Regions from separate parts of the Alteromonas sp. AO-Serp genome, predicted to be linked through region 3. Evidence: predicted binding sites of a transcription regulator. Region 3 holds the regulator's gene; each other region holds the start of a gene.
What was found. The regulator LexA, encoded in region 3, represses DNA repair genes until DNA is damaged. The targets are predictions, from matches to a motif close to TACTGTATNNNNATACAGTA.

Region 1 (7,458 bases), on a different contig from region 3:
CAAAAAGAAAGTTATCAGCCATCGAGGCAATAGCGCCTTTTAAGCTATCCGCGCTACCACCATAATTAATAGCGCCATCGGTAGGCATCATGGCCATAATGGCAGGTTCAACCTCAGAGGTAATCACTTTCATGGCTTCTTCTAAACTCATCCCCTCTGGCGGATTTACGTTTAGCGTAAGGGTTCTTCGACCATCAATGCGCTGAATACGGCTTGGTCCTACGGCTCTTTCAATACCTACCAGTTCGCCTAATTGCACCACCTCGCCTGATGGCGTCATGACTGGCGTGCTGTTTAAGTCTTCGGGTGTAAACCAAGGTGCTGAGCGAAAGATAATATTCATGCGTTTGGTGCCATCGAAGTACTCCCCCACATACATACCATCACCCATGGCACGTACCAGGTTCCCCATACTGCCGCGATTTAACCCGACTTCCATCATTCTGCTGTCATTAGGGTAAAAGCGAAGCTCTGGTTCAGCTTGCTCTAGTGGAGGATTCGAACGCGCATTAGCGTTAGGGAAAACTTCTCTCAATTTGTCTAAACCTGCTTGCGCAGCGATGCCGAGCATGGCTTGGTCGGTACCTTGAAGATGAATGTCGATTGAGCGACCGTTTCCAAAGCCGCCGAACAAATTGCCTTGTTGTGAAAAGGTCTGTGTATCCGGCAAATCCTTTAAAATTTCATCGCGAACAATGGCTTCTAACTCTTTGACCTTAGACTGATCTTTAGCGCGCACACCCAAATTTCCGCCATTTGGCCATGTGATAATGTAGTAGTTTTTCAGCGCTGGCTGCTTTTCTCCGTCCATATAGGGCTGCAGTCTCTCAACGATAATTGGCATCACTTCTTCACTAATAAAGTTTTCACTGGCACCCGCAGGCAAACTTAAGAAGGCGTCAACGGCATCGCGTTTTACGGGCGGCAAATAATCCATGGAAGGCATAAGCAAAACACTACCTGTAATAGGCACGCCCATGAGTGTTAGAACTAATACAAGGCGGCGAAGCGGCGTACTTGATAGCGACATAATAGCGCGGGTTATCTTAGCCCATACCCGCTGTAAGCTATCAGCTGGCATGTTGCCATTAAGGTATTTAGCGGCAACGACGGGCAATACCGTTACCGCAACCACTAGCGACATACACACTGCAATGGCAATGGTAAGAGCGAGGTCAGCAAACAATTGCCCTTCAACATCTTCCAAAAACATGACGGGAATAAAAATAGCAACGGTGGTGGCTGTTGACGCCATGAGGGCACCAAACACTTCTTTCGTTCCCCGATGGGCACAATCCTCCATGTGCGTTTGTGAATTTGGGTCTTTATTTTCGATTTCGGCTTCGGCGCTCTTGCGCGTTCTTACAATGTTTTCCAGCACGACAATAGCGGCATCTAGCACCATACCTACCGCGAAGGCGAGTCCTGCCAGTGAAATGATATTGAGCGAGCGACCGGTAAGTTGAAGCACCACAAAAGTGCTAAGTAGTGAGATAGGAATGGCCAATGCCACAATGAGCGTTGCCCGCAGCTGGCGCATAAAGAGCCAAAGCACGGCAATGGCAAGCAGCACGCCTATAAATAAATTGCTGGTAACTAGCTGCACCGCTCTATAGATAAACACTGAGGCATCGAAGCTTTGCGCCATTACTAACTGTTCAGGGGCCAAGTCCTGTTCGTTTATTTGTGCAACTTTTGCTTTTACGGCTTCTAAGGTAGCTAAAACATTGGCGTTGTTTTGTCTGTCTACGCGAATAGATATGGCCGGATTGCCGTTTTGCACACTGTAGTTTGCACCGTCAGCGCGGGTGATTTTAATTTCGGCAATGTCATTTAAAGTGATCGGGCTGCCGTCTCGCCATTCAAGGATCATTTCACCCATTTGCGTAGGCTCGTAGCGACCTTCAAAACGCAGGGTATAGCGTCTTCTGCCCACATCGACAAAGCCGCCTGAAATATCATTCGCACGCCCCAACTCGTTGGCAACTGCCGTTAGGTCAATGCCTAACTGCGCCGCTTTAAACGGGTCGAAAACAATTTGAAACTCCTCAACGCCGCCAACCCCGCTTTCCATACGTGCTCTGGCCACGCCTGGAATAGCCTCAAGCTGAGGTTTAATGACATCGGTAAAAAAGGTTACATAGGTATTAATTTCGTTTGGATTGCCCGGAAGGCGCTGAAGAAAAAAGTAGGTCAAAGCGGGGGCGTCTCCCCCACTTCCAGCAAGCATAATATTAGGGGACAAGGCATCGCGAGGTAGTGGCGGTACGCGATTCATGCGGCTAATCACTTCAATGAGCGTTTTCTGCATGTCCGTATCTAAACCAAACTCTAGATTAATCCACGCATTACCTTGGTTTGCCCATGCATTCATCGACTCAAGGCCAGGGATCCCTTGCAGCACTTCCTCTTGAGGTTCAATGATCTCCGACTCAATTTCTTGGGGCGACGCAGCGCGCCACGAGGTCTGGATGTTAATATTCGGTCTTTCAATGTCAGGAAACAGCTGTACAGGTAAATTAAACAGGCTATATAGCCCTAAAAATACCAGCAGTGTTATTCCTATACCTACCCCAGTCGCGTTTTTTATTGCTTGCTTAGTGATGTCCATAATATGGCACTTATGCTTTTTATTGTTTGGTTTACTATAGGTCGCAGGAATGACAGAAAAAGTTTAAAGCCATGACACTAAGAATTTCAGCGATTATTAACATTTTGTTTAAACACCGTTTAAAAAACGTTATTTATCGCAGATGAGTGGACCTCAAAAATACGCCATTTGTCGGCGCTGGACATATTTGCTTACACCCACCGTTAATTAGGCGTCGCGACGTGGAGTGAGGGTAGGGATATTTTTAACTCGCCCTTCGGGAAGGTTTGGCAAGCATCACTATGGGAATTTAAAAAGCAACGGCCATTCCTACATTCCCACGCTTTGCTAGGAAACTTACCAGCACCTTCTGGGTGGGCAATCATCTATGCGGATTGGTATTGTTCTTTAAGTATCGAACAAAAATTTAGAGCAAAAAAAAGCCGCTCTAGGAGCGGCTTTTTTCAAATACGTCAGCGATTACGCTTCAGCAATGATGATCACTTTGATTGAAGTGATAACGTCAGAGTGAAGTTGTAAGTCGATGTCATACTCACCAGTTTCACGAAGAGTACCAGTAGGTAGTTTAACTTCTGCTTTTTGTACTTCAACGCCAGCTGCAGTGATTGCATCAGCGATGTCACGAGTACCAACAGAGCCAAATAGTTTACCTTCGTCACCAGCAGGAGCTGCGATTGTAACTTCAGCAAGCTCAGCAACTTTTTCAGCGCGTGCGTTAGCAGCAGCTAGTTGCTCAGCAATTTTCGCTTCAAGTTCAGCACGACGTGCTTCGAACTTTTCAACGTTGTCTTTAGTTGCAGGAACCGCTTTACCCTGTGGGAAAAGGAAGTTACGAGCGTAACCAGACTTAACAGTCACTTGGTCGCCCAGGCCGCCAAGGTTGGCGATTTTATCTAGTAGGATGATATTCATCTTAGCTAACCCTTATATTCGCCAAATTACTTGTGTGAATCAGTGTACGGAAGCAACGCAAGGAAACGTGCGCGCTTGATCGCAGAAGACAGCTGACGCTGATATTTTGCGCTTGTACCAGTAATACGGCTAGGGACAATTTTACCGCTCTCAGTGATGTAGTTCTTAAGAGTAGCGATATCTTTGTAATCAATCTCAGTCACACCTTCTGCAGTGAAACGGCAGAACTTACGACGTCTGAAAAAACGAGCCATGGGTGATCTCCTTAAGCGTTGTCTTCAGTGGTTTCAGTTTTCTTTTCCGCGCGATCTTGGCGAGGAGCAGAATCGTCACGACGCTCACGACGAGGCTCTTCTTTCATCATTGGAGAAGGCTCAGTCACAGCAGTCTTAGTGCGCATAACCATGTTACGTAGGATCACGTCGTTGAAACGGAAAGCATTTTCCAATTCATCAACAGCTTCTGCAGACGCTTCAGCATTGATTAGTACGTAGTGGGCTTTGTGCAGCTTTTCAATTGGGTAAGCCAGTTGACGACGGCCCCAATCTTCTAAACGATGAATCTGACCACCGTCTTGCTTTAGGATTGTGGTATAACGCTCGATCATACCAGGTACTTGTTCACTCTGATCAGGGTGAACCATAAATACGATTTCGTAATGACGCATTATAGCTCCTTACGGTTGTAGCCTCGACAGTACAGCCGACTGTATGGAGACAAGGAACGAATTGGGATGGCTGTAAGGGCGCGCATTATACGCAGCAGTTACTAATTGCACAAGCATTAATCACCTTTAGAGCAATCATTTGCCCTTTCCCCAAACACTACGCTCAGACATTTAATCAAAATACTGTTTATTTATACAGTAAAATACTGTACAGTTTTTGTGTCTTTAATAAACAGGGGACCTACCATGGCCATTACCACACAGTATGTTGTTACGCACAAAGGGGTAGAAAAATTGGTAACTACCGACAAAAAAGAAGCCGATCAGTATGACAAAATGCTCGATGCAGCAGATAACCTTGCTGACTACATTCATGCGAAGGGCATCAAGCTAGACGATAGCGTAGTGGAAGAGCTCACCATCATGCTGTCTAAAAACAAAGATAAAATCAGTAAGATTTTCAAAGGCGCTACCGCAGAAAGCGTATTAGAAGATGAAAGCGCAGAAGTGGTAAAGCTACAAGCTAACGGCTGATAATTTAGGCGCGCCTCTCTTTTGCGTCGTTATGATGAGCAATTAATAAGAGCAATTGCCGCTTTAGGCTGATGAGATCTGATAGCATAGCTATACGCAAAAATGTTATTTGATAACATTACCTCAACGCGGCAATGTGTTTTCTCTGGTTTTTAACTGGGTGAACAGACGTGTCGCTTTTGCTAATGTGAACATAAGACGTAAATACAGGTCGGGCTTAGCGTGAATACCATCAATAAAAACAATAGCACTCACTCCCAGCGCAACGCAGTGTCTGAAGGGCACAACGCAGTGAATAAAGAGCGCAACACAGCGATTGAAGTTAGCAATTTACAGTTTTCGTACACCAAAGAAAGTCCCCCCATCATTGACATTAAAGCGTGGCAAGTTTCGCAAGGTGAGCACGTTTTTCTCTCAGGGCCTTCGGGTAGCGGAAAGAGCACATTGCTCAATTTGCTGTGCGGAACATTAACTCCAACTCAGGGCGACATTACCTTATTAGCGCAGCCTTTCTCCGCATTATCGAACCGACAGCGGGACAAGTTTAGAGCGCGCAATATCGGCGTTGTTTTTCAACAATTTAATCTTATTCCCTACCTTTCTGTGGTACAGAACATTAATGCGGCGGTGTATTTTGCAAGTACAAACGTCAGCAAGACAGCATCAGACGCAAAGCTTCGTCATTTACTGGACAAGCTACAGCTGCCTTCTCACGTGCTGCATGCGAAAGCTGACGCATTGAGTATTGGTCAGCAGCAGCGCGTTGCCATTGCCAGAGCACTGATTAACGACCCACAATTATTAATTGTCGATGAACCTACCTCTGCCCTAGATACCGATGCCAGAGATAGTTTTATGTCGCTGCTAAAAGACGTTGCAGGTGAAAGCACCATGATTTTTGTTAGTCACGATAAAGCCATGGAGAGTTATTTCGACCGCCACTGCAGCATGAGTGAATTAAGCCCAAGTACAAACCACATAAAAACGCGAGGCGATGAGGCCCCAAAAGCACAGGAGCGTGCGTAATGCTAAGTACCATTGCTATTGAAAGCTTAAAGCGCAGGAAAACAACGGCAATCCTCACACTTTTAAGCATTACCATCAGCATTAGTTTACTTTTGTGCGTGGACATTATTCGCACCCAAGTTAAAACCAGTTTTACGCGCACCGTTTCTGGTGTAGATCTTATTGTTGGCGCACCAAGTGGACAGCTTAATTTACTCCTGTCATCAGTGTTTAATATAGGCACTCCCACCAAAGGTATTGAATATAAAAGTATTGCGGCGCTTCAATCTAACAAGCAGGTATCGTGGCTTATCCCACTATCTTTGGGTGATACCCACAGAGGTTTTAGAGTAGTAGGTACGACCAACAGCTTTTTCGACCACTTTAAATACGGTGATATGCAATCACTTGAAATGGCAGCAGGCTCGACATTTACGCAGCCACTGTCTACCGTTATTGGCGCAGATATCGCCAAATCATTGGGGTACAAGGTAGGGGATAAGATTATTATTTCCCATGGTCTGGGTAGCGTATCGTTCAACAACCATGACGATCACCCTTTCACTATCTCAGGCATAGTTAAGAAAACCGGTACGCCCGTAGATAAAGCCGTATACGTTACCCTACAGGGACTTGAAGAAGCCCACACAGGACCTAAACATTCGCCCACCTCAATGTTAGGCCGTAAATCTGCTGACAAGGCGAACGAGCATGAGCATGAACATGAGCATGAGCATGAGCATGAGCATGACGAGCATACAAAAGAACATGCAGTTTACAATAGCGAAGCGTTTACGCCTGAGTCAGTATCCGTGGTGATGCTGGGGCTTAAACATCGGGTAACTGCACTGCAGCTTCAGTATCAAATTAATCAAAGTAAAAAAGAGCCGCTAATGGCTATTCTACCGGGCATGGCACTCGCAGAACTTTGGCAAATTATGGGAAATGTTGAATCGCTATTGCTTGGCCTTTCCGGTCTTATCGTCATCTGCGCGTTAATTGGGCTTGCGACTATGCTGCTGGCAACGATGAGAGAGCGTTATCAAGAAATCGCCGTTTTACGAACTATAGGCGCAGGACCGTTTACCTTACTGCTACTCATACAGATTGAAGCGATGCTGCTTACGATTGTGAGTGCCGCACTGAGTTTAGGCTTGGTAGCTGGGCTTATGAGCGCACTAAAACCTTGGTTAAGCAGTACCTATGGGTTGTTTTTAAGCAGCCCACTGTTTGGACAAAGCAGTGTTATTATCATTTTACTGATACTGGGGTGCACATACTTGGTTTCGCTATTCCCCGCTGTGGCGGCCTACAGACGCGGCCTACACGCGGGACTAAACGCGAACTCATAAATACCCATGCCTACAGCGTTGTTTCCGGTTTTATAGGCTTTTATTTAGCCCCACATCTATGCGCCAATAGGCAATAGGTCTTTTAATGGATCGAGCTTAAGCGAGCTGGAGAGAGTATTACTCTCCCACTCGCTTATCTGTACTGAAACGCAATATTAGCTCGTGAACCTGATTAACCGTTGCGCGCAAATCGTGACTTGCTGCAAGCGATGCTTCAGATGAACGCTGGGTTTCAGACGCGCCGTCAGCGACTTCTACTAACTGCTGGTTAATATGCTCTGCCACCGTGCTTTGTTCTTCTACCGCTGAAGACATCTCTACCGTGGCATCAGCGATACCTTTTACTGCATTGTTAATTTCAAACAATGCACCTCGGG
Region 2 (7,458 bases), on a different contig from region 3:
AAGGGAGCTAACCTTAAATAAGGTCGAATAGATGAGAATAACGCTGATACTGTTTTGAACCGCTAGAAATAAAAAAGCCCACTTTGATATGGGCTTTAGTGCGCTTTCAAAATGCTCTTGCTTAACAAAAGTTTTGAGGCGTATTAAGCACTGAGCTTCTGAGCTAATTCCTGCCTTACTATTTCAGCGCCAGCGCTGAGCGCCTCAAGCTTGCCTCGAGCAACCTGTCGTGAAAGGGGGGCCATACCACAGTTTGTACAAGGGTAGAGTTTGTCGGCATCCACGTACTTTAATGCTTCACGTAATGTAGCTGCTACTTCTTCTGGTGTCTCTATTGTGTCAGTTGCAACATCAATAGCGCCCACCATCACTTTTTTGCCTTTAAGAAGCGAGATCAGTTCAATGGGTACATGAGAGTTATGGCACTCCAGAGAAACCATATCAATATTAGATTTTGCTAACTTAGGAAAGCTCTCCTCATATTGTCGCCACTCAGAGCCTAATGTCTTCTTCCAATCGGTATTAGCTTTGATGCCATATCCGTAGCAAATGTGCACTGCAGTTTCGCATTTAAGCCCTTCAATGGCTCTTTCTAATGCGGCAATACCCCATTCATTGACTTCATCGAAAAATACGTTAAACGAAGGTTCATCAAACTGGATAATGTCAACACCAGCAGCCTCAAGCTCCTTTGCCTCTTGGTTTAATATTTTGGCAAACTCCCACGCAAGTTTTTCGCGACTTTTATAATGGTCGTCGTACAGCGTATCAACCATCGTCATAGGGCCAGGTAACGCCCATTTTATGGGCTGATCGGTTTGGCTTCTCAAGAACTTTGCGTCTTCAACGAACACTGATTTTGGCCGTGTAACAGCTTGGGTAACGACAGGTACGCTAGCGTCGTAGCGATTGCGAATACGTACGGTTTTACGGTTTTCAAAATCAACACCGTCTAGGTGCTCAATAAAAGTAGTTACAAAATGCTGACGGGTTTGCTCACCGTCACACACAATATCGATGCCTGATAGAGCTTGTTCCTGAAGCGTAACGCGAAGCGCGTCTTTTTTGCCTTCCTCTAATGCTTCATCTTCTAGCTTCCAAGGCGACCACAGGGTTTCAGGCTGTGCAAGCCACGATGGTTTTGGAAGACTGCCTGCAATTGAAGTGGGGAGTAGTTTTTTCATGTGATTCGCTTTCTTCTAATCAATAATTTGTATGGATGCGCGAAGGGCAGAACGTGCTGCCCTTATCATAGTTTTGTAGTCGCAACATGTGCGGTTTGAATATCGCAAGTATCTAAATGAACGGATCAGGCGTAGCTTGCTGTGAATTGCGCTAACTTGTGTTGATAAGGCTTTATAAAGTTCTCTTCTACGAACTTGCCTTGTTCAATGGCTAGATGAGTCCGCTCTTCACGGTCATAAACAATGCGAGTCACTGAGTGATCGCTATTTTTCAAGTTTGGTTTGTAGCTTAAACCTGCCTGGGCGTTAGCGTTATAAATCTCAGGGCGATAAATTTTCTGGAAGGTCTCCATCGTAGCAATAGTGCTGATAAGTTCTAAATTGGTGTAGTCGTTTAACAAATCACCAAAGAAATAAAATGCAAAAGGAGCAGCACTGTTTGGTGGCATGAAATAGCGCACGTTTAAGCCCATCTTCTTGAAATACTGTTCAGTTAGTGATGATTCATTAGGCTGATATTCAACGCCTAAAACGGGGTGCTGATTTTCTGTTCGACGGTAGGTCTTATTGTCGGAAACGCTTAAACAAATGACCGGCAGCTTTGAAAAATGTGCTTTATAGGCTTCTGAATTAACGAAATACTTAAACAACTTTCCGTGCAGATCACCAAAATCGGTAGGGACACTGAACGAAGACTGGCCACGATTGTGATTAGATAGACGAACGCTAAAGTCATAATCGCGAACATAAGACGAGAAGTTGTTTCCTACAATACCTTGAGTGCGTTTACCCGTTTTTTTGTCAATTATATTGGTTTGTAAGATTTCGATAGTTGGGAATGTGTTGCCGTTACCCTCAACGTCGATATCTACCGACACAATTTCAAGTTCGACAGCATAGCGATCGCCACTTTCATTATCCCAGCTAGCCAGTGCATTGAAGCGGTTGTTTATCATGCTTAGTGCATCGCGCAAATTTTCTTTGCGGCGTTGACCACGAGCTAAATTGGCGAAGTTGGTGGTGATGCGTGTGTTGTCTGAAGGGCGATAATCTTCATTAAACTGAACGCTGTTAATAGTAAAAGAGAAATCTGTGTTCACGTTGTTGTTCATGAGAATGCGCTTCTATTCCTAAAGTTAAACCGAGTAGTGAGACTGCTGTAAAAGCTATGAACACGTTATACGTTGATTTAACTATGAATGAAAATGACTTATTTTCATTTTATCATGAAATATTGTCATATATTGAGCGGGCGAAGAGCTAGTCGCCTACTATTGAGGTGGTAGATCTTTACTTGAAGTTGAGGTTTGCCACGAAATGCACAAATTATGCGTGTCTGATAAAACGTAATCATCACCGCCACAGTGACCAGTTTTTGTATGTGGCGGTCTATCCGCCACTAATGATTGCGTAACGCATCAATTAATTCGTCTTTGCTCATGTTAGAGCGACCTTCAATGCCGACTTCCTTGGCCTTTTGATACAGTTCATCTTTAGTGCGATCCTCGTACTTTTTGCCTTTTCCACCATCTTTAGAAGGCGTTTGTTCGCTATTGGCTTGCGCATTGGCAATGCGCGCCGACTTCTCTTTGCTATAGCCTTCCTCGCGAAGGGCTTCGTAAGTGTCGTCGTTTTTAATTTGGTTGCCGTGGTCCTTAGCCATGTTTAACTCCTGTTTTGCATACTGAGTAATCAATTAATGTTTCGCCGTAATTCTTACTTTGTATTTATATAGATGGATTACACAGTCGTATAAAAGGCAGGCTTCAAGTGCGAAGAACCAATAGCGAGAGAGTGCTGCGCCTTTAACATCAGAAAAAATGTCATTCATCGCAAACGCTAAAAACGACAAAATAACGCTGCACCGTAATGTAACGACTTAACGCGTTAAAACTTCTTATGTTGTCAATTTTAGTGCGCCACATGCACGTAGAAAGTGCATTTATGTCAATGGTTTAGCGTTTTTATGCTATTGCGCGTTTAAAATTAAGCCTTTAGTCTAAAGTGAATGTAGACGGAAGACAGAGCGAAATATGAATAAAAATGAACAACAGAGCACCGTGAATTCTTCACGCCGTAATTGGTTAAAGTCAGTGGGATTAGGTGCAGGAGCAGTAGCGCTAACGACCAGCGTTGACAGTATTATGGGCGACCTTCGTGCCGCAGGTATGCAAACTGAACACTTCCCGTCTGCTACCCCAAATGTAAACGATGGTCTTATTCGCCTATCGTCGAATGAAAATGCCTTTGGGCCGTCAAAAAAAGCCGCAAAGGCAATGCAAAGCGAGCTTTTAAACCTAGCGCGTTATACCGACGCTACGGTTGAAGTGTTAGCGCAAAAAATTGCTGAGCAAGAAGGTGTATCTGCTGAGCAAATCGTAATTACGAATGGATCTTCACCTATTCTTTTTGGCTATGCGGACTGGATCACCAAAAACGGCAATAAGCTGGTAACGTCTATGGCAACCTACGAAGGCGTACCACGGGGCGCTGAGTTTATGGGGGCAGACGTGATCTACGTGCCGTTAGCCAATGATATGACTTTTGACCTAGATGCAATTGAAGCTGCAGTAACCGAAGATACGACTGCTGTGTACGTATGTAATCCAAATAATCCGACAGGGAGCATGGTAGATGCGGCGAAGCTTACCGCTTTTGCAAAACGCGTATCGAAGAAAGCACAGGTTTTCATCGATGAAGCCTACATTGAAATGTCTGATGCTTACCCCGCTAATGTGCAATCGAAGCTAGTAGCTGAGGGGTACAACGTGGTGATTTGCCGCACCTTCTCTAAAATTCACGCCATGGCGGGACAGCGTCTCGGTTACGCCATCATGCCTGCTGAGCAAGCTAAAACAATGGGCGGTATGCTGCGCATGGGTGGTGTGAATTACTTGGCATTAGTAGCGGGTATGGCAAGTATGGATGATCATGAGAACTTAAACACAATGCGCTCACGCATTAAAACTGAGCGTGAAAAGTTAGTAAAAGTAGCTAAAGAGTTAAAGCAGCCGTTTGCGCCAAATCCACAAGGGAATTTTATTTACATGGATACGGGCATGCCGCACGATAAATTTGCAGAAAAGATGAAAGCTCAAGGTATAAAGGTTGTAGGGCGTACGTGGCCTGGGTACGACTCATGGTCACGCATTAGCGTAGGGACACCTGAAGAAACTGACGCGTGCGTTAAAGCATTAAAAGCGGTAATCGCTTAAAAAAACAACAATAACACCTAGCGCAGAGAGAAAAGGCTGAACGCAATTTGTGTTCAGCCTTCGTTTTTTGAATCGCTATTTCTCGATAGCAAACGTTAAGCCTGCTTTTTCTTCTAAACGGCGGATAAGCTTGTTACCAAGTGCTGCCGCAGGTGTGAAGAAACCACCAGATAAACTAACGTCTTTGCACAAGCAAAGGGCAGATTCTGAAATCATTTTACTGGTAGAGCCGTAACCTGGATCCTTGTCGCCTTTTACCGATACGGCTAGCATATCACCATTGGTAGCGGTACCCACAAACATGACATCGTAAAAGCCATTTTCGCGCTCTTCTTTGCTCGGGCCTTCACCTGGTTTAGGGCCATCATCACTAGCAAGCGACTTATCTTTGGCAACGTGATTCGCCATGGCTTCACCTTTCTCACCTGGGCCAGTCATCATCATTTCATCATACTGAAAGTTCTTGCCGTAGCTATATCCGCCCAGGTAGTTCGTGCGATGAACGTTTTTAGTATTGATGGCCGCCATAATAAATGGTGCAACCCATGTGCCTAACTGCTCATCGAAGTAAGGTTTATTGCCATCGGGCTGTGGCTGATTTGACGCGCCATCGGTTAATGAGTGCGGGTTAATAAGTGCCGCCATGACAGACTTATCTTTGTGCGCAGCCGCCATGGTCGCTTTTAAACTTGCAGCCGTACCGCCAGAGAACGTGCCCTGCATTTTACGAACGCGACCTTTTACATATTCAATGACATCGCCAGTTTGCTTTTTTGCATGTTCTTGAAGGTAGTACACACCAAGGTCAAAAGGCACAGAGTCAAAGCCACACGAGAACACAATGTTTGCGCCGGTTTCTTTAGCTTTCGCTTCGTACTTATTGATCATTTGGTGCATCCAGGCTGGCTCACCGCAAAGATCTGTATAGCCGGTGCCGTTATCGACACATGCAGAAAGTAACTTTTCACCGTAAATTTGATACGGACCAACAGTGGTAAGTACAACGGCTGTGCGCTTCGTCAACGCATCTAGCGCGTCATCATCATCACCATCGGCTACAATGCTAGCAACGCTTTCACTAATGCCTAGCTCCTTTTTTACGCCGTTGAGTTTAGCTTCGTTTCGGCCTGCGACCGCCCACTTAACGTTGTCATCGTTGCCATACTGAGCCTGAAAATATTCAGCAACTAACTTACCCGTAAAACCTGTAGCACCGAAAATAACTACATCAAATTCCCGTTCGTTACTCATTGTTTTGTCCTGTTTTATTTCGTTTCGACACGTGTCATCAATATGCGTTACTCAATATACGCACAAGCACCCATATCTATCATTTTTTTCGGTAATATTTGTCTATTCACGAAATTAAATGGTGAGCATAAAAAAGCGTTAGCTTAATGATTCTACAAACTCAGCTAGCCGTGAAAGCCCTTCCTCCAAGCGCTCAATGCTAGTGGCGAAAGACAGTCTTACGTAATGGTTGGCATTGTGCTCACCAAAATCATTACCCGGCGTAAGCGCTACATGATGTTGTGAAAGTAGGGCATCACAAAATTCAATTGCACTTAGCCCTGTGTGCTTAATATTGATGTAGGCGTAAAACGCACCGTCAGGCTTTGCATCTAAACCAAGCCCCATATTTTCAAGTGCACTAAAAACAAGGGAAGCACGCTTTTCCAGCGTATGGCGGTTTTGCTCGCATTGCGCCAATGCTTCTGGTTTAAAGCACGCAAGAGCGGCTTTTTGCGCTAGGGTAGAGGGGCAAATAAACAAATTCTGCGCGAGTCTTTCAACGATGGGCGTCATTGCTTCAGGTACCACACACCAGCCAAGACGCCAGCCGGTCATGCCAAAATATTTGGAAAAACTGTTTATTACGACCACTGTTTCTTCAAGCTGTGCATTGGCAAGTACGGTTTGAAGTTTGGTATCAGTGCCCAAGGTCGATTGGGAAGCGAATGTATCATTGCGTATATCAAGATCAGCCGAAAGCGATAGATCCAAGTAAATTTCGTCAACAATTAAAAAGCCACCTTTGGATTTGCAGTACTCGCCAATTTTAGTCAACTCTTCTGCATCTATAACCGTACCAGTAGGATTGGCAGGTGTGGCAATAAGTACACCTTTCGTGTTGTGCTTCCAATTATCGGCAACACTTGTTGCGGTTAGCTGAAAGTTATCCTCACTGCGTGTTGGTACCAGCGTTACCTCTGCGCCAAATGCGTTTAAAAAACGTCGGTTACAAGGGTAAGAAGGGTCGCCCAATATCACGTTGTCGCCTGGTTCAACCAAGGCAGCACTTGCCAAAAGTAAAGCGCCAGAAGCCCCAGCGGTCACGACCACTCTAGAAGGGCTTACCGCTACGCCATGTTTAACTTCATAAAAGCGTGCAATGGCTTCACGTAGTTCAGGCATGCCCAGCGCCGAGGTATAGGGAAAATCTGGGGCACTCAAGCTTTCTTTCATTGCCTCGAGTACTGCCGCGGGTGCGCCGAAATCAGGCTCGCCTAAATTAAGTCTTATAACATCTTTACCTTGCTGTTCTAGTGTCGTGGCTTTTTCGCCATAGGCCATAGCAAGAAACGGAGAGATCGCTGTAGCGCGAGAGGCAAACTTCAAAATAAAACCCTTATTAGTAGTGCCAATTCAAACTGTACCGCAATTAGGGATCACTCTTGGTTATGATTCAAGGGAATTCTTCGAGAAGTACAATTAACTCGCTGACTTACTTCATAGCTAACTATTTAAACGAACAAACTTTTCGGCCAACTCGTCTAGTGATTCTTTATTGTGCGGGTCAGGCTTAACCACATCGATAGGGCATACCGCTGCGCAAGTAGGCGCATCGTAATGCCCCACGCATTCTGTACAGCGTAACGGGTCTATTTCATACACTTTATTACCCATGCTTATAGCGGCATTAGGGCATTCGGGTTCGCACATGTCGCAGTTAATGCAGCTATCAAGAATAAGCAGTGCCATGCATTATGCCTCGCTCGCGTTTTCGGGTGTTACTGCACTAGGAGCTTTTCGAAACGGATTGCGGGTATCAACGCCTT
Region 3 (7,458 bases):
GTTGAAAGGGGCGCGTAGAAAGTCCATCCAAAAGCAGGGCCCCCGCCTTCCATAAAGAGCGAGCTCAATAGAATGAGAAAGGCACCTGGTAAAATCCAGAAGCTCCAGTTATTCATGCGCGGTAACGCCATGTCAGGGGCGCCGATCATCATGGGAATAAGCCAGTTTGCGAGCCCAGTAAAGGCTGGCATTACTGCACCAAATACCATGATAAGCCCGTGTACCGTAGTCATTTGGTTAAAGAAGTTTGGCTCTACAATTTGTAGACCGGGTTGGAATAGTTCAGCGCGGATCACCATGGCCATCGCACCACCAACTAAAAACATAATAAAGGCAAACCACAAATAAAGTGTGCCTATGTCTTTATGGTTAGTGGTAAACAACCAACGCGTTATCCCTTTAGGAATATGATCGTGGTGTTCATGGTCATCATGTAGGTGACCGTCATTTACTTGACCACTGTGAGGCGCAGAGGTATCTGGCGAAATAACTTCAGTTGCTTTGCTCATTGTCTGCTCCTAGTTTCCGTTTGCCACTGCGTTGACATCTTTGGCTTGAACCATATCGCCAGTTTTATTGCCCCAGGCATTTCGCTCGTAAGTGACTACGGCGGCAATTTCCTTAAGACTTAGCATTTTTCCAAACGCTTGCATGGCTGTTCCTGACTTTCCATGCAGCACGATGTCAATGTGACCTTGCTGATCTTCTAGTGCCATCTTGCTGCCTTTTAATGCCGGGAACACGCCAGGTAAACCTTCACCATTTGGCATATGGCAAGCAGCGCACGTTGCGTTGTATACTCGCTCGCCCTCTTTCATCAGTTCATCCATAGACATATTCATAGAAAGTAGACGCTGCTCTTCTTCTTTTGCTTTACGAGCAATCTCTTCTTGTTCGCCCATCCACTTTTCAAACTCGGCGGGTTCTTTAGCAATTACCACAACCGGCATATAGCCATGGTCTTTACCACAAAGCTCCGCGCACTGTCCGCGATAAATACCCGGCTCATTCACCTTGGCCCAAGACTCGTTAATAAAGCCGGGGTTGGCATCTTTTTTCACGGCAAAGTCAGGAACCCACCAAGAGTGGATAACGTCGTCAGAGGTAATAAGAAAGCGTACTTTTTTCCCAGTAGGAATAACCAAGGGACGGTCAACTTCCAGCAGGTAGTTATCTGTTTTCTGAAATTTGTTTTCTATTTGCTCGCGCTGAGTGGCGAGTAAAGAATAAAACTCTACATCGCTATCCATGTACTTGTAATGCCATTTCCATTGAGAGCCTGTTACTAACACCGTCATGTCAGGCTCAGACGTGTCTTCCATAGCAATTAGAGTATTCGCTGCGGGTACCGCCATGAAAATAAGAATAAGGAAAGGAATAACGGTCCAAGCAATTTCGACCTTCACGTTTTCGTGAAAATTAGCTGGCTTGGCGCCACGGGACTTTCTATGTAGATACATTGAGGCGAACATCACGCCAAAAACTACAACCGCGATACCTACACAAATGAAGAACATCAACATATGGAGGTCGTATACCTGCCCACTGATGTCGGTAGCACCGCGTCTCAAATTAAGCGAAGAGGCTTCTTCGCTTGCTTCTTGCGCAAAAAGCAAAGGGGAAAAAAGCAAAATTGGTATACTAGAACACCATTTTGCGAAAACGGTCGTTAGTTGTTTCACTCAGCACCTCCGTAATGGCGTGGTCAAAGACGCTGATTAATTTGCGCGATGCCCTACCAAATGGTTTGCGAACGATTGACCCATAACCTCAACTTGTAAAACAAATTTAGAGTCATTGTTATTATTTTGTTAATCTCTGTATAAGAATTGCGCAATAATGTCGTGCCGTCTAGTCTTTTCTATTAAAAATTTAACGAAGTGGTTAATTTTTAATCATTTACTAAAATGGTCGCGAGGGATTTCACGTGCAAAAAGAGAAAGCCATTGCTGTGGGATGCCCTTGGAATCAAACAGGCATTTTGAACACGGGGTTAAAGTAAATGCTCGACTAACTAGTTAAGAAATCAATAAGTAATCGATTACTCAATGTCGATTTCAAACAAAATTCAAAATAAAAAATGGAAAATACTTGAAGCATTCATAGAAAGAATAACGTGAGTAATGATAAAAATAAGCGCGCAGAAAACCAACAGGTTTGCTGGGCAGGATAAAACCTAAGTTGGCAGATTGAAGAAAAAAACAGGAACAAAAGACATAAAAAAAGCGGCTAACGCGCCGCTTTTATACAAACAAGCTAAAATACTACATCCAGTCAGCGTTTCTGATCACACCCACCGCAATACCTTCTATCGCAAAATGTTCAGTCGCCAAATCAACTTTTATTGGTGCAAACTCATCATTCTCAGCATGAAGCAATACTTCACGCCCGCGCTTCTCTAGACGCTTTACGGTGACGTCTTCATCTACACGCGCCACAACCACCTGACCGTTGTGTACATCAGTAGTGCGATGAACAGCGAGAAGATCACCGTCTAAAATACCAATGTCTTTCATGCTCATACCGTTAACGCGTAGCAAAAAGTCGGCATGGGGTTGAAACAGTGCAGGATCGACTTTGTAGTGCGATTCAACATGCTCTTGCGCCAAGATCGGCTCACCAGCTGCAACACGCCCAATTAACGGTAGGCCTTCTTCTTCTTGTGCGTCGTTATCAAGAGGGATATTGAGCTTAATGCCACGAGACGTACCAGGCAAAATTTCAATCACGCCTTTACGCGCCAATGCTTTCAAATGTTCCTCTGCTGCATTAGCAGAACGAAAGCCAAGCTGACGGGCTATTTCCGCACGAGTAGGCGGCATTCCCGTTTCTAACATGGTTGTTTTAATAAGTTCTAAAACTTCGGTTTGTCGAGCTGTGAGTGGGCGCATAAAAGACCTGTCTGTTCATACAGTTCCTGTAAGTATATACACCTAAAACTAAATAACAAGCACTTGCCGCGTCTTTTGCGATCTGCAAAAGCCTACGACAAGTGCTTTCCTCTTATTTTACGAGAAGAGCCATGTTCGGGTTACTAATTTGTAACTCCAGCTCCCCATCACTATTTTGACGTGTGCGCATGCCTTCAACATTATCGAGCCCAAGTCCAGGGCTTTGCCACACCACATTGCCTTTATTATCAACCTCAACCACGCGATATGCGATGCTGTCATAATAATTGTACGAATAGTCATTCTCGTTAGGCTGGTAGATAGCGATAATCGACTGATTAGACGACGTCGTTGGAACAGCCGCTATATACTGAGGGTAGAATGACGGTGCTATAGCGTCTTTGAGTTCTAATGTATCGCTCGCCACGTCATAAACGTTGATGGTGTTGTAGTTTCTATTTAAACACGCAAACTCAAGTTCGCTATCACTATCAAAATTTACCGTGAGCAATTGGTCACAATTGGTTTCCAATTCATTCAATCCAACAAATTCACCATCCTGCATTTTATAGAGCTTGAGCGAACTATAGCCCCCAACAGCAAAATAATGCACACCGTCTTTTTCAGAGGCAGCAAGCGCATTAATTGAAAAATCGTTAATGATTGAGTCGATAAGCACCTGATTCTCGATATCAAACGCTTTAAGTCGATTGTTCTCAATAATAACTGCATCGGCGTAACTGTCGTTATTTACGTCAATGGCTTCAATAAACGAAATTTCACTATTCTGATTATTGTTCAGTGTCCACTGAATAGCGTTATCTGTAAGTCTCACGACATTAAACGACGAACTATAATCCAGTGCCCCTATTAGTAACTCACCCACACCGTCATTGTTGTAGTCTGTAACGACCGGTTTGCTATAGTTATAGACATCTTCGCCAACCTCAGCACTTATCGCAAAGTTATCCTCTTTATCTACCGATAAAATCTGAATAGATGATTCGTAACTACTTGTATCGCTAACAAAGACGGCTCTTTCATCATTATCGCCATAAGGTGCCCAACCCGCGGCATGATATCTACTCGCGCGCGGCGCACCTTTTATATCTGACAAGGCATATTCACCGTTGGCATCTTGTTGCGCTACTAAAATTTGATTCTCACCAGTCCAAATAATGTCGTCCACATTGTCATTGTCTAAATCGTCAATGAGAAGTGACATGCCACTGTAAGTGTTGTGGTTAAGAGCCCACTGCTCAGAGATTTGTCCCGCTTCTAATGCAAAACCTCTAACTTGTCCCCACTGACACTCGGAGACAACCACTATTCCTTCTGTAGCTGGGCTTTCTTTACTATAGGCGATATCACAAATGTCACCATGTTCCGCCGTCGCCAAACTGCTTTTCGATACTGCTGAGTAGATTGAGATATCATTCCAACTATCGGCACCGATGATTTCATCTACACCATCGTTATTCATATCACCCAGCACAACAAATGCGTCGCTGAACCCGCCACCGTATAGCCATTGGTTGGCACCGCTTTCGATATCAAACACATAACCATTGTTCGTTACCATTTCTATCGATGCGTCATCATCTACGTTACCAAAAGCAAGGTTATTGACACCGTCAATATCGTACTGTTGCAACTGCTCACCTGTGCGAACATCTACAATGGCAATAGAGGTCGCATTGTAATATTCGCTCCCATATAAATAAGCAACTTCATCAACTCCGTCACCATTGATGTCGTAAAATAAGCCAGAAATAATACTATCTTCAATAATAAACACCGCTTCTGCGTTACTTTCGCGGTCTTTTATTACAGACAACCCCTGTTGAGTAAGAAGGTAGATTTCATCATTATTGTCACCATCAACATCTTGGGTATGCACGCTTCTAATTTCGCCTTTAGTTGGCAGTTTATACGGATACACATAGGTATTTTTAAGCGTATTGCCTTCTAGCGAAAATGCGCCCACATTGCGAGCATTTACCGTGATAAGTTCACTTACACCATTGGCCGAAGCAATAGCAAAGCCATGATTATAAATTGGTGTCATCACAGTAGTACGAGCATAAGCTGGGGCCTTGTCCGCATAAGAAGTGATTTCGAGCGTTTGTTGGGATTCAGTTCCGTCTAAGCTAGCGAAACTAAACATATAAGTTTGAGCGTTGAAAAGTTGATTCGCAGGTACATTCCAGGTCATCAGACCTTCCGCATTTAATGAAGCACCGGGAGGCGCTGAAATAAGCTGTCCCGCGACGTCATCGTCAACTCTGTCTGGGTCACTCATCGATACGGTAAACTCTACGTATCCGCCCGCAGTTACTACTTCAGGCATATTCGATGCAGTGAGCGTCATAGGAGAATTGCCGATCTCAACGAAAGTAGGCTGGGATTCAACAACGTTAATACCGTCTGACACCACCATGGTAACTTTAACTTCATCACCGAAGACTGCGCTGTAAGGTGGGAGCGTGGTACCATTAACATCGTCAAGGACTATACCATTTACATACCAGCGAAACGAAATCACCAGCTCTGAGTCGGGAGTATCTGAATCATGATAGTAGCCAGGCTCAACGGTGATTTCATCTGTGGTATAGACAGTCTCATAGGCATAGTAATAAGGCTGATTCACTACAGGAGGTACGGATATCGCATCGATATCTGAAAGCGCAAGGCCAGTATGATTTCCGCTGGCAAACGCTGTTAAATTATTAAAGTATACACCTACATCGTAAATATCATCGCCGTTGTTATCTTCGCCATAGCGAACTGCGCCATCAATAACGTCAATTCCAGCCGTTTTATCTCCTTTTACGACCAGCGAGCCAGATGACGAATAGGGAAGGTCGCCCTGATCAGAAGAATATGCAAAGTCCAATTTGCCTTTAGACGCAATGTAGATTGAACCATTAAGTTCAGACACGAAGGTGTTGTTTGTCACCCCTTCTGCTGATGTGCCACTGACCTTGTAAGTTTCACCATTGTGCGTGACAGTAAGATACTGCCTCGTCTCTTCATAAAACGTACCTGTTTGTGGGCGGTAGCGAAAATCAACACTTAAGTAGCCTTTTAATGTTGTGCGCACGCCACCGTCTAGCATAGACAAAGTAGTGAAATAAGACGTTACTTCGGAGCTGTTTTCACCTGCGTCAGTAATAACTAGCGAAAATTGTCCGTCATACCGAGTGGAGTCGTAATATTGAATGCACTGATCATAGTCTACAGTAATCGTTCCTGTACCCGTGTCTTCATCAAGCTTACCTGAGTATGTTACTGATCCTGATTCATAGCACTCGGTCGTACCTTCAACGTTGCCGTTCTCATCTAGGAAGGTGTAGATATCATATTGATCTACATAGGGTGAGCCACTTGTATTGTCACCAAAGAGCGTGATGTAAACCTCTTGTACTGCGCTGATATCCACAGTAGAGACTTTCGTTTCTCCACTGTAGTTCGCATCAGCATAGGTGGTTGCCGCCGAGTTTAGTCGTGACTCTGAGTAATCTAAAGGATTTGATAAAATTTCTAGTGCTGTCGGCTCAGGTGGAGGTGGAGGTGGAGGGTTTGTAGGTGGAGAAGAATCAGAGCCACCTCCACCACCACACGCAGTTAGAGCTACAAGAGAAAAAAGGCCAGAAAAACCCAAGCGCGAAGTTTTCATACATCGTCCCTGATTTAAAAGGCATGTCGGCTTTTTAATTAAAAGCTCAAAACAAGCCTAATTATTAAGTTTAATAAAATATTCGTTTTTTATAACTTAACTTTATCAATCTAGCAACAGCACCTTGAGCGTATACGCTTATATTTAATGTAGGCGAAGCCACGTACTATTATTATTCATCCCATACGACTTGGTTTCTGCCCTGCTCCTTGGCTCTGTACAGCGCCTTGTCAGCAAGCGATAAGAGGACGCTGAAATCCGCCTCAAAGGTGTCTTTGACAAATGTTGCGCCGATGCTTATCGATAAATTCATCGTGTCTGTCTTGTAGGTCACCCTTCCTTCTTCAACAGCAATGCGCAGTGCTTCTAGCTGCCTATGGTTCTCTTCTTTCTTGTCACCTATCATGACTATTGCAAACTCTTCTCCTCCTAATCGAGCCACGACATTTGGCGCTTGATTATGTTTAGCTATTTTTCTCGCAACAGCAATAAGCGCCTGATCTCCAGCATCGTGACCGTAGGTATCGTTTACTTTTTTGAAGTGATCAATATCGACAATAGCAACACATCCTCGACAATGTTGTTTTGAAAATGAGATGCACTCGTCAAGGAACGCGCGTCGGTTATAAAGGCCCGTTAAAGAATCAGTCATCGCCAAATGCCTAAGCTTCTCTTCAGCAACGGCTCGGGCTTCCTCAAGCTCTACTGCGTAGAACAAGCCAGCCAAAGCATCTAAAAAGGGCTGTAGAAACTCAGCATCTTCGTCAGTGTAGGTATCAAACTTATTCGCTAAACCGACCATTCCCACTACTTTATCTTTCACTTTTATTGGTAGGCCTAAAAATCGGCTAATGCGCGGATGACCGTGCGGAACACCTTTGGAATTAG
Region 4 (7,458 bases), on a different contig from region 3:
TGTCAATATTGCCTAGAATAGAACTGAAATCGCTGCCTTCTAATGCACTAGCGTCTCCAACATGGATAACGCAGCCAGTAAGCAAAGAGGCTGAAAGCAACATAGCTGCACTAGCAATTATAGACTTTTTCATATTCTTATATCCTTGATTATTTTATAAATACTTAATAAGACGCTTTAACGGTATTAATATCAAACACAAATTTTGTTGTGTATTTATAAAATACGTTTCACGTATCATGCCACTCTTAAAAAGTATTTTAAATCAAAAGGTTAGTTTAATGTGCCAAAGGGGGGAGACTGGCTCAATGGTGTAATGACTAATTTTATAGTTTCATCTGCCACCGGATGGCGAATTTGACCATTCTGCACCACATGGCCCTAAGCTCAGAAGGGAGCTCAGAAGGGGACAGACACTCGCTTGAAGAAATTATTTAAAGAAATGGACAGACACTCATTGTGAATACATCTTTTTGGTTACAAGCTGCTTTTTTGAGTGTCCGTCCTCGAATTGTATTTGGTTACAAGCTACTTTTTTGAGTGTGTGTCCAAGAAGTACAGGTAGCTATTTGAGTGTGTGTCCAACGAGTACAGGCAAGGTTTTAGCCTTTGCGAGTGTCTGTCCTCGAATTTCAATAGTATGTTGGTATATGTGGTTTTTACTTTTTAGTGAGGTTAGGTGGCATGATAAAGATTTATCACAACCCAGAGTGCGGCACGTCTAGGAATGTACTGGCGGTGATCAAGGCCGCTGGGTATGAGGTGCAGGTTATTGAGTATTTGCGTGTTGGGTGGGAACGTGAACAACTAACTTATTTATTGAATGCAGCTAACCTTAACCCTCGACAAGCGCTTCGCACAACAAAGTCTCCTGCTGCTGAATTAGGGTTACTTGATGAAACAGTGAGTAACGAAATCATCTTTGAATTGATGCTGGAACATCCCGTTTTAGTGAATAGGCCTATTGTTTGCATTCCCGAAGGTGAACACGAAAAAGCAGTTTCTTTACCTCTTGGGAGAGTTGAAGGTAATTCCTATTCGAATAACGCGAAAGAAACAGTGAAATTATGCCGGCCAAGTGAAGCTGTACTGGATATTTTGCCTGTATGGCCACAAGGCCCTTTTGCTAAAGAAGACGGCACACCACTTATAGACCAAGATGGTAAACGAGTAATTTAAACGGAGTAGTTTATGCAGGACAAGTACACGCAATTGAATAAGGCTAAAAGGCTTGCATTGGCCTGTTTGATTTTTGCCGCAAGTGTATTTGTTTTAACGGTTTTACTTCCTAAGTTTTATCCAAACTTGCAAGGAGCATGGTGGTTGGGGCTTATTAAGATGGCCAGTGAGGCGGCGCTCATCGGTGGTCTAGCTGACTGGTTTGCAGTGACGGCATTATTTAAGCCAATTCCAGCGAAGTACCCCATTCCGCACACCAATATCGTGGCTAGTAACAAGTCTGTTATTGCTAATAACCTGTCATTGTTCGTTAAAGAAAAGTTCTTTCATCCTGAAGCAATAGAGAAGCTAATTCGGGACAGCGACCCTGCTAAGGGCGCGGGAAGGTGGTTGTCACAGGATAGAAACGCTACCCGTTTAAGTCGCTTTCTATGCGATGCTTTTGCAGGCGTTCTGCGTGTGCTCGATGACAAACCTGTGAAAGCGTTTATCGCTAAAACCGCACAGAAGGGCATTAACCAACTTGATCTTAGGCAATTGATGGCAACCTCGTTAAGCGCCGTTACGAAAGAGCGCCAGCATCAGGTAGTGCTTGATAGGGTGTTAGGGAAATTGGCCTCACTGCTTGCAGAGCCAGAAACCCAAATCTACATAGCAGATACGTTAGTAGTCTGGCTAAAAACTGAATACAGTCGTATCGAAAAGCTATTACCGTCTAGTTGGCTAAGCGAGCAGGGGGCACTCATTGCTGTTAAAGCGGTTTCAAGTATTTTGGAAGATGTATACGAAGATGAGCATCACCCCATTCGCCATGCATTTGATGAGCAAGTACAAGAATTCCTCTACGAACTACAGCACAGCCCGTTAATGGAGAAAAAGGTAAACAGCTATCGGGAAAAAATTATTAATGACCCAGCGTTAAACGCGTATGTTCAGCAATCATGGGCCAAGTTTCATCAATGGCTTTTAACGTCTCTTGAACAGCAAAATGGTAAAGCAGAAACAAAGGTGTCGAGCCTTTTGAACGATTTGGGTACCACGTTAACGCAAGACAGTGAGCTAGCAAAAGCGTTCAATAAGCACATTGGAGAAGCGGCTAAATATATGGCGCCTGAGTTGGCTGAATTTCTAACCCGTCACATTCGCGACACCATCAATAGTTGGGATGAACGTGAAATGGCTGAGCAGGTAGAGTTGAATATTGGCCGCGATCTTCAAAAAGTTCGCATAAACGGCACGATCGTAGGCGGGTTGATAGGTGCAATATTGTTTGGCATAGAGGCACTGCTTGGCCTCTAGTCATTTATTTAAGCAAGTCGCATTAGCTGGTGTGGGTATGAATAGCTTAAGTGTCGCTGTTAATCAGCGCTAAAACGCAAACTATAAAGCAACTATTTCAACGCTTTGTATTGGCAATAAATCTTAAAAAAGTCTACTTCGCCGTTAGTGCAAATACCAAATTATCAGCGTCTACTTTGCCTTTCAAACCGCCTTCAAGCACCGAGCGCTCTAACCTCTGAATGTTGTAATCGGCTGAATAAAGAGCGTCGACGGTTTTTTCGTTTACGCTAAAGGGAGGGCCGGCCATTTCATTCTGGTCATACTCGAAAGAAATGATTAGCTGGGGGGCGCATTGAGTAATGGTAATTAAGTGTGCAGCGTATTGCTCGCGAAGCGGACTGGGCAGTGCAACTAAAGCGGCTCTGTCGTAAACACCAGTAACGTCACCTATGTCGCTTGATGTGAGTTTAAAAATATCGCCCACGTGTATGGTTAAGCCGTCTTTAGCATAAACCTTACCCTTTGCTGTTGGGGTAATGGTAGGCTCGGCTCCCAGCTCTTCAAACAGCTGTATAATAGCCACTTCGCTTAGCTCAGCACCTACCACCTCACAACCTTGGGAAAGTAGCCAGCCGATGTCGCGGGTCTTCCCGCATAGCGGAACAAATATGCGTTTCAAAGCTGAGTGTGAGTTTTCAACATCCAACAGGGAAGAGGCATATTTGATAAGAAGCGCATTCCCTTCAGGTTCGTGAAATCCAATCTCGTTCTTTTGCCATTTACTGTGCCAAAAACTATGTTCCATATAAACCTCAAGTAGGTAAGCGATATATCTCTAAAAAAACAGACGTTTTTATGAAGGGTATTAGAAACAAAAAAGGTAGCGAGAAACGCTACCTTTTAAACAAAATTAGTTATCAAGCGGTGTATTGAAGTCTTCAGATAACTCGAAGTCACCTTCAACCGTTGTCACTTTGTTGTCTACAAAGTTAATCACCATTTGCTTTTGAAAATCTTCACCACGCTTTTTCATACCGCGCTTCATATCGTAAACGTAGTACCAAGTATCATCGTCGAATGAGTCTTGAACAACAGGGTTACCTAGTACATAAATAACCTGTTCTTTTGTCATTCCAACGCGCAGCTTTTCCACATCTCTTTGATCAAGGAAGTTTCCTTGAGGAACGTCGATTCGATAAATCCAGTTCGAGCAAGCGGTTGATGTAAGTGTGATACCAAGAATTACTAATAGGTGTTGCAACTTCATGCGTTAATTTGTCCAGTATTGCCTTTGTTAGTGTCAATGAACTTCGCTAAAGCGAATTTCGAGACTGTTTTATTGCAAGCGCGAAGGCATGCTACATTGACAACTATGACCAATCAACTGCATTTTAGTTCGATGCTGCGCTTTTAAGCAGTTCTTTTGCATTCGCTAGCGCCGATTTGGTTACTTTATCACCGGCTAATAGTCTTGCAAGCTCATCGATCCTGTCTTGCTTAGTCAGCGCCAACATCTGGGTTTCAGTACTTTCCCCGTCGGTAAGCTTGGTAACAAACAATTGATTATGTGCCTGTGCCGCTACTTGAGGTAGATGGGTAACACACATTACTTGCGATTGTTTACCTAATTTACGTAAAAGCCCGCCAACGATTGATGCTGTTGGGCCGCTAATGCCCGTATCGACTTCATCGAAAATCATAGTAGGGGTAGCGTGATGGCCGCTTGCTATAACCTGAATAGCCAGTCCTATACGAGAAAGTTCACCACCTGATACGACTTTTTCTAATTTGTCTGCATCTTGACCAGGGTTGGTAGACACTTTAAATTCTACGGTATCTAGACCTGTGCTCACCGGCTTCTTAAGTTCGTCGTATTGAATCTGAATATCCACTTTTGCGTGGGGCATATTCATTTGGCGAATTTGCACTTCAATATCTTCGCTTAGCTTACCAGCAGCACGTTGCCTGCTCTCAGAAAGCGCTTTGGTCGCGGTTAAATACGTTGCACGTGCTTCTTCTACTTCGCCTTCAAGAGTACCTAACAGTGTTTCCTGTTCCGATAAAGCATTGAATTCGGCGGCTAGCTCTTGGTGATGCTGATAAAGTCCTTCTGGCATCACAGTATGTTTACGGGCAAGTTCCATCGCCTTCGCATAGCGCGCCTCAACTTGCTGTAAGCGAAGTGGATCGATCTCTAAGTGATCGCAGTAGCTACGTAGCTCTCCTGCCGCTTCTTCTACTTGAATTGCTGCATCATTAAGCATTGCAATGATTGGCGTTAAACTAGCGTCGTGCGTCTCTAATTCGCCTAAACGTTCAATACTGCTTTGTATAACTGACAGTGCGTTGCCTTCATCGCTTTCATATAAATTGTATACGCTAGTCTGTGCTTGCTCTAAAAGACTTTGCCCGTTACTCAGGCGTTTGTGCTCTATTTCTAACTCTTCAAATTCACCCTCTTCAATGGCGAATTCATCAAGTTCTTGAACCTGATAAGTTAACAGCTGAATTCTGTCTTCGCGCTGCTGGGCTTGTTCTTGAAGCGCCTTTAACGTGCGCTGCTTATCACGCCAAAGAGAGTAGGTTTCTCTAACTTGCACTAATATGTCGTTGTGCTTAGCGTAACCATCAACTAATTCCCTTTGATGGTCTTCTTTCAGCAACTGTAGGTGAGTATTTTGACCGTGAATGGCCAACAAAAACTGGCCTAAGCCTTTTAACTGCTGAAGTGAGGCGGGAATACCGTTGATAAAAGCTTTTGAACGGCCTTCCTTTGAAATAACTCTGCGAATAAAGCAGCTATTCTCATCTTCATCTGAGGTGAGCTCATGTTCATCGAGGAAGGCTTTAGCTAATACATTGCCGTTTAAAGAAAAGTGAGCAATGATCTCCGCTTTTGCGCTACCTTTTCGCACCGCATTTGCGTCGGCGCGCTCGCCTAAGCACAAGCTTAAGGCATCAATAGCAATTGATTTACCTGCACCGGTTTCACCGGTTATAGCAGTCAACCCGTTTTCCAGTTGAACTGATAATTGTTTTACAACAGCAAAATTAGAAATAGAAAGATGCGCTAACATAACCACACTCGAAAAAAGTTGAACATGATGATATATACAGTAACTGATAATATATACAGTATTTGTGTTGTGTAAAGTTAAGTCGCAAAATATTTATTTAAAAACAACCGGCGTCGATAATAATATTCGTAAAATCAATTGTATAGGTTCGATCTTTTAAGGGTGGGTTATGAATAACCGATAATTCGGATTCGCCGCGAAGGGAAAACTTAAAAAGGAGAGCCGAAGCTCTCCTTAACATTACAACTTTAATCTATTGCAGATAGTTCGGATTACAATCTGCAAACACAGTGAACGTATTCTATTGTTGTAGCTCACCGCTGCCAGACTCAATGTGCGCGCGCACAAACCACTGGAACTGTTCTAAATCTGCAAGTTGGCCGGTGATCATATCTTCCGATACTGGGTCAATTTCACCCAAAAGCTCTAACGCTTTTCTGTGGTCACCATTTACACCGTCATATACGGCATCCAGCGCCTTAAGGTGGTCAAGTACTAAACCTTTACCCAACTCATAATCATTCCAGCTGCGGCCTTCAACAATGGCTTTTGGTGTACCTTTCGGTACGCCACCTAATGTAGCAATTCGCTCTGCAATTGTGTCGGTCATTTCGCGTACCGCATCTACCTGCGGATCCAACATCTCATGCACACCGATAAAATTTGGTCCTACTACATTCCAATGAATGTGCTTCAACGTTAACTGTAAATCTAATAGTGCAACCAATCGCTGATCCAATACCTTGATTGTTTTGGCAGCAGCATCGTTATCCATTCCAGGGGCTGTAAATTTGATATTGGTGTTACTCATGATATCTCCTATTGAATGCAAATAAGTCAGCGGGATGCGAAACATCATTTAGGCCAAATAACAAAGACCTTGTGCTGACGACTTGTTGTAATAGGTGCAACAGGTATGCCGAAAACTTATATTTCTATAAGTCTTGGTTTTCGTTAAGGAAATTAGAGAAGATTAAAAAATCTTTATTTTTCAAGCCTGTAGCAATCAAGAAAATGCTACAGGCTTATGTAATAAATGCACATGGAATCAACTAAATGGAGCAGGGAGGTTAGTAAAGCTTACTACCCCAACCTAACTTTTTACGAAGTACATTGAAGTAGCTGTAGCCCTTAGGGTGAACAAGATGGAGTTTGTCTACGCTTTTGTTTATTCGAATTTCATCGCCAGGCAGCACCGGCAGAACAATATGGCTATCGCAACTCACTTGTAGCGAGTCACTATTAACCTTTGATACTTTCATCGATACCTGACTGTCAGCATCAACAACGATTGGACGGCTGCTAAGTGTGTGAGGAAACATGGGTACCAACGTAAGTGCATCTAGCTTGGGCATAATAATAGGGCCGCCCGCTGATAAAGAGTAAGCCGTTGAACCTGTAGGTGTGGCTACTATTAATCCGTCGCTGCGCTGACTGAATACAAATTGCTCATCGATGTAAATTTCAAATTCCATCATATGGGCAACTTTTCCGTGGTGAAGCACCACTTCGTTTACAGCAGAGTTGTTACTTTTAAGCTTTTCGTGTCGATAAACTTCTACTTCAAGTAAGAAGCGCTCTTCTACTACGCATTCACCGTTAAAGATAAGGTCAAGTTGTTGAACAATATCATCGGGGTGGATATCAGTTAAAAAGCCGAGATTTCCTCGGTTTACACCGACAACGTGAATGTCAAAGCGAGCGAGCACACGTGCTGCACCAAGCATGCTGCCGTCACCGCCTACCACAACGGCAAGGTCAGCCTCTTTGCCAATAGTGACAAGGTTACAGCTTTTGAAGTTTTCGGTTTCAAGTTCTTCAGCAATACTTTCCTCAACCAATAATTTACAGCCTTTTGCCAATAAATATTCGGCAAGAATGTTCAGGCTGTCATGGGTTGCAGCGTGCTGAGGTTTTCCAA

Region 1: the regulator LexA is predicted to act here: its motif matches at 4,372-4,391, upstream of QVA83_RS14720 (YebG family protein).
Region 2: the regulator LexA is predicted to act here: its motif matches at 2,902-2,921, upstream of QVA83_RS22360 (DUF7218 family protein).
Region 4: the regulator LexA is predicted to act here: its motif matches at 5,579-5,598, upstream of recN (DNA repair protein RecN).

What each region holds. Positions count from the first base shown of each region.
Region 1 is NZ_JAFLMX010000217.1:13,576-21,033, forward strand. Features, by position in the region: gene QVA83_RS14700 (efflux RND transporter permease subunit) at 1-2,611, opposite strand, end outside; gene rplI (50S ribosomal protein L9) at 3,071-3,523, opposite strand; gene rpsR (30S ribosomal protein S18) at 3,550-3,777, opposite strand; gene rpsF (30S ribosomal protein S6) at 3,789-4,190, opposite strand; gene QVA83_RS14720 (YebG family protein) at 4,437-4,724, shown strand; gene QVA83_RS14725 (ABC transporter ATP-binding protein) at 4,947-5,750, shown strand; gene QVA83_RS14730 (ABC transporter permease) at 5,750-7,081, shown strand; gene QVA83_RS14735 (methyl-accepting chemotaxis protein) at 7,199-7,458, opposite strand, start outside.
Region 2 is NZ_JAFLMX010000357.1:14,793-22,250, forward strand. Features, by position in the region: gene QVA83_RS22350 (methionine synthase) at 144-1,184, opposite strand; gene QVA83_RS22355 (DUF1852 domain-containing protein) at 1,310-2,284, opposite strand; gene QVA83_RS22360 (DUF7218 family protein) at 2,584-2,847, opposite strand; gene QVA83_RS22365 (pyridoxal phosphate-dependent aminotransferase) at 3,218-4,399, shown strand; gene QVA83_RS22370 (saccharopine dehydrogenase family protein) at 4,475-5,650, opposite strand; gene QVA83_RS22375 (aminotransferase class I/II-fold pyridoxal phosphate-dependent enzyme) at 5,789-7,018, opposite strand; gene QVA83_RS22380 (YfhL family 4Fe-4S dicluster ferredoxin) at 7,136-7,381, opposite strand; gene trhP (prephenate-dependent tRNA uridine(34) hydroxylase TrhP) at 7,385-7,458, opposite strand, start outside.
Region 3 is NZ_JAFLMX010000347.1:1,824-9,281, reverse strand. Features, by position in the region: gene ctaD (cytochrome c oxidase subunit I) at 1-509, opposite strand, end outside; gene coxB (cytochrome c oxidase subunit II) at 519-1,682, opposite strand; gene lexA (transcriptional repressor LexA) at 2,265-2,891, opposite strand; gene QVA83_RS21585 (hypothetical protein) at 3,004-6,570, opposite strand; gene QVA83_RS21580 (sensor domain-containing diguanylate cyclase) at 6,743-7,458, opposite strand, start outside.
Region 4 is NZ_JAFLMX010000149.1:12,239-19,696, forward strand. Features, by position in the region: gene QVA83_RS10775 (DUF4097 family beta strand repeat-containing protein) at 1-133, opposite strand, end outside; gene QVA83_RS10780 (arsenate reductase family protein) at 685-1,179, shown strand; gene QVA83_RS10785 (DUF445 domain-containing protein) at 1,192-2,478, shown strand; gene tmpT (thiopurine S-methyltransferase) at 2,612-3,265, opposite strand; gene QVA83_RS10795 (outer membrane protein assembly factor BamE) at 3,371-3,727, opposite strand; gene recN (DNA repair protein RecN) at 3,852-5,537, opposite strand; gene dps (DNA starvation/stationary phase protection protein Dps) at 5,839-6,348, opposite strand; gene nadK (NAD(+) kinase) at 6,608-7,458, opposite strand, start outside.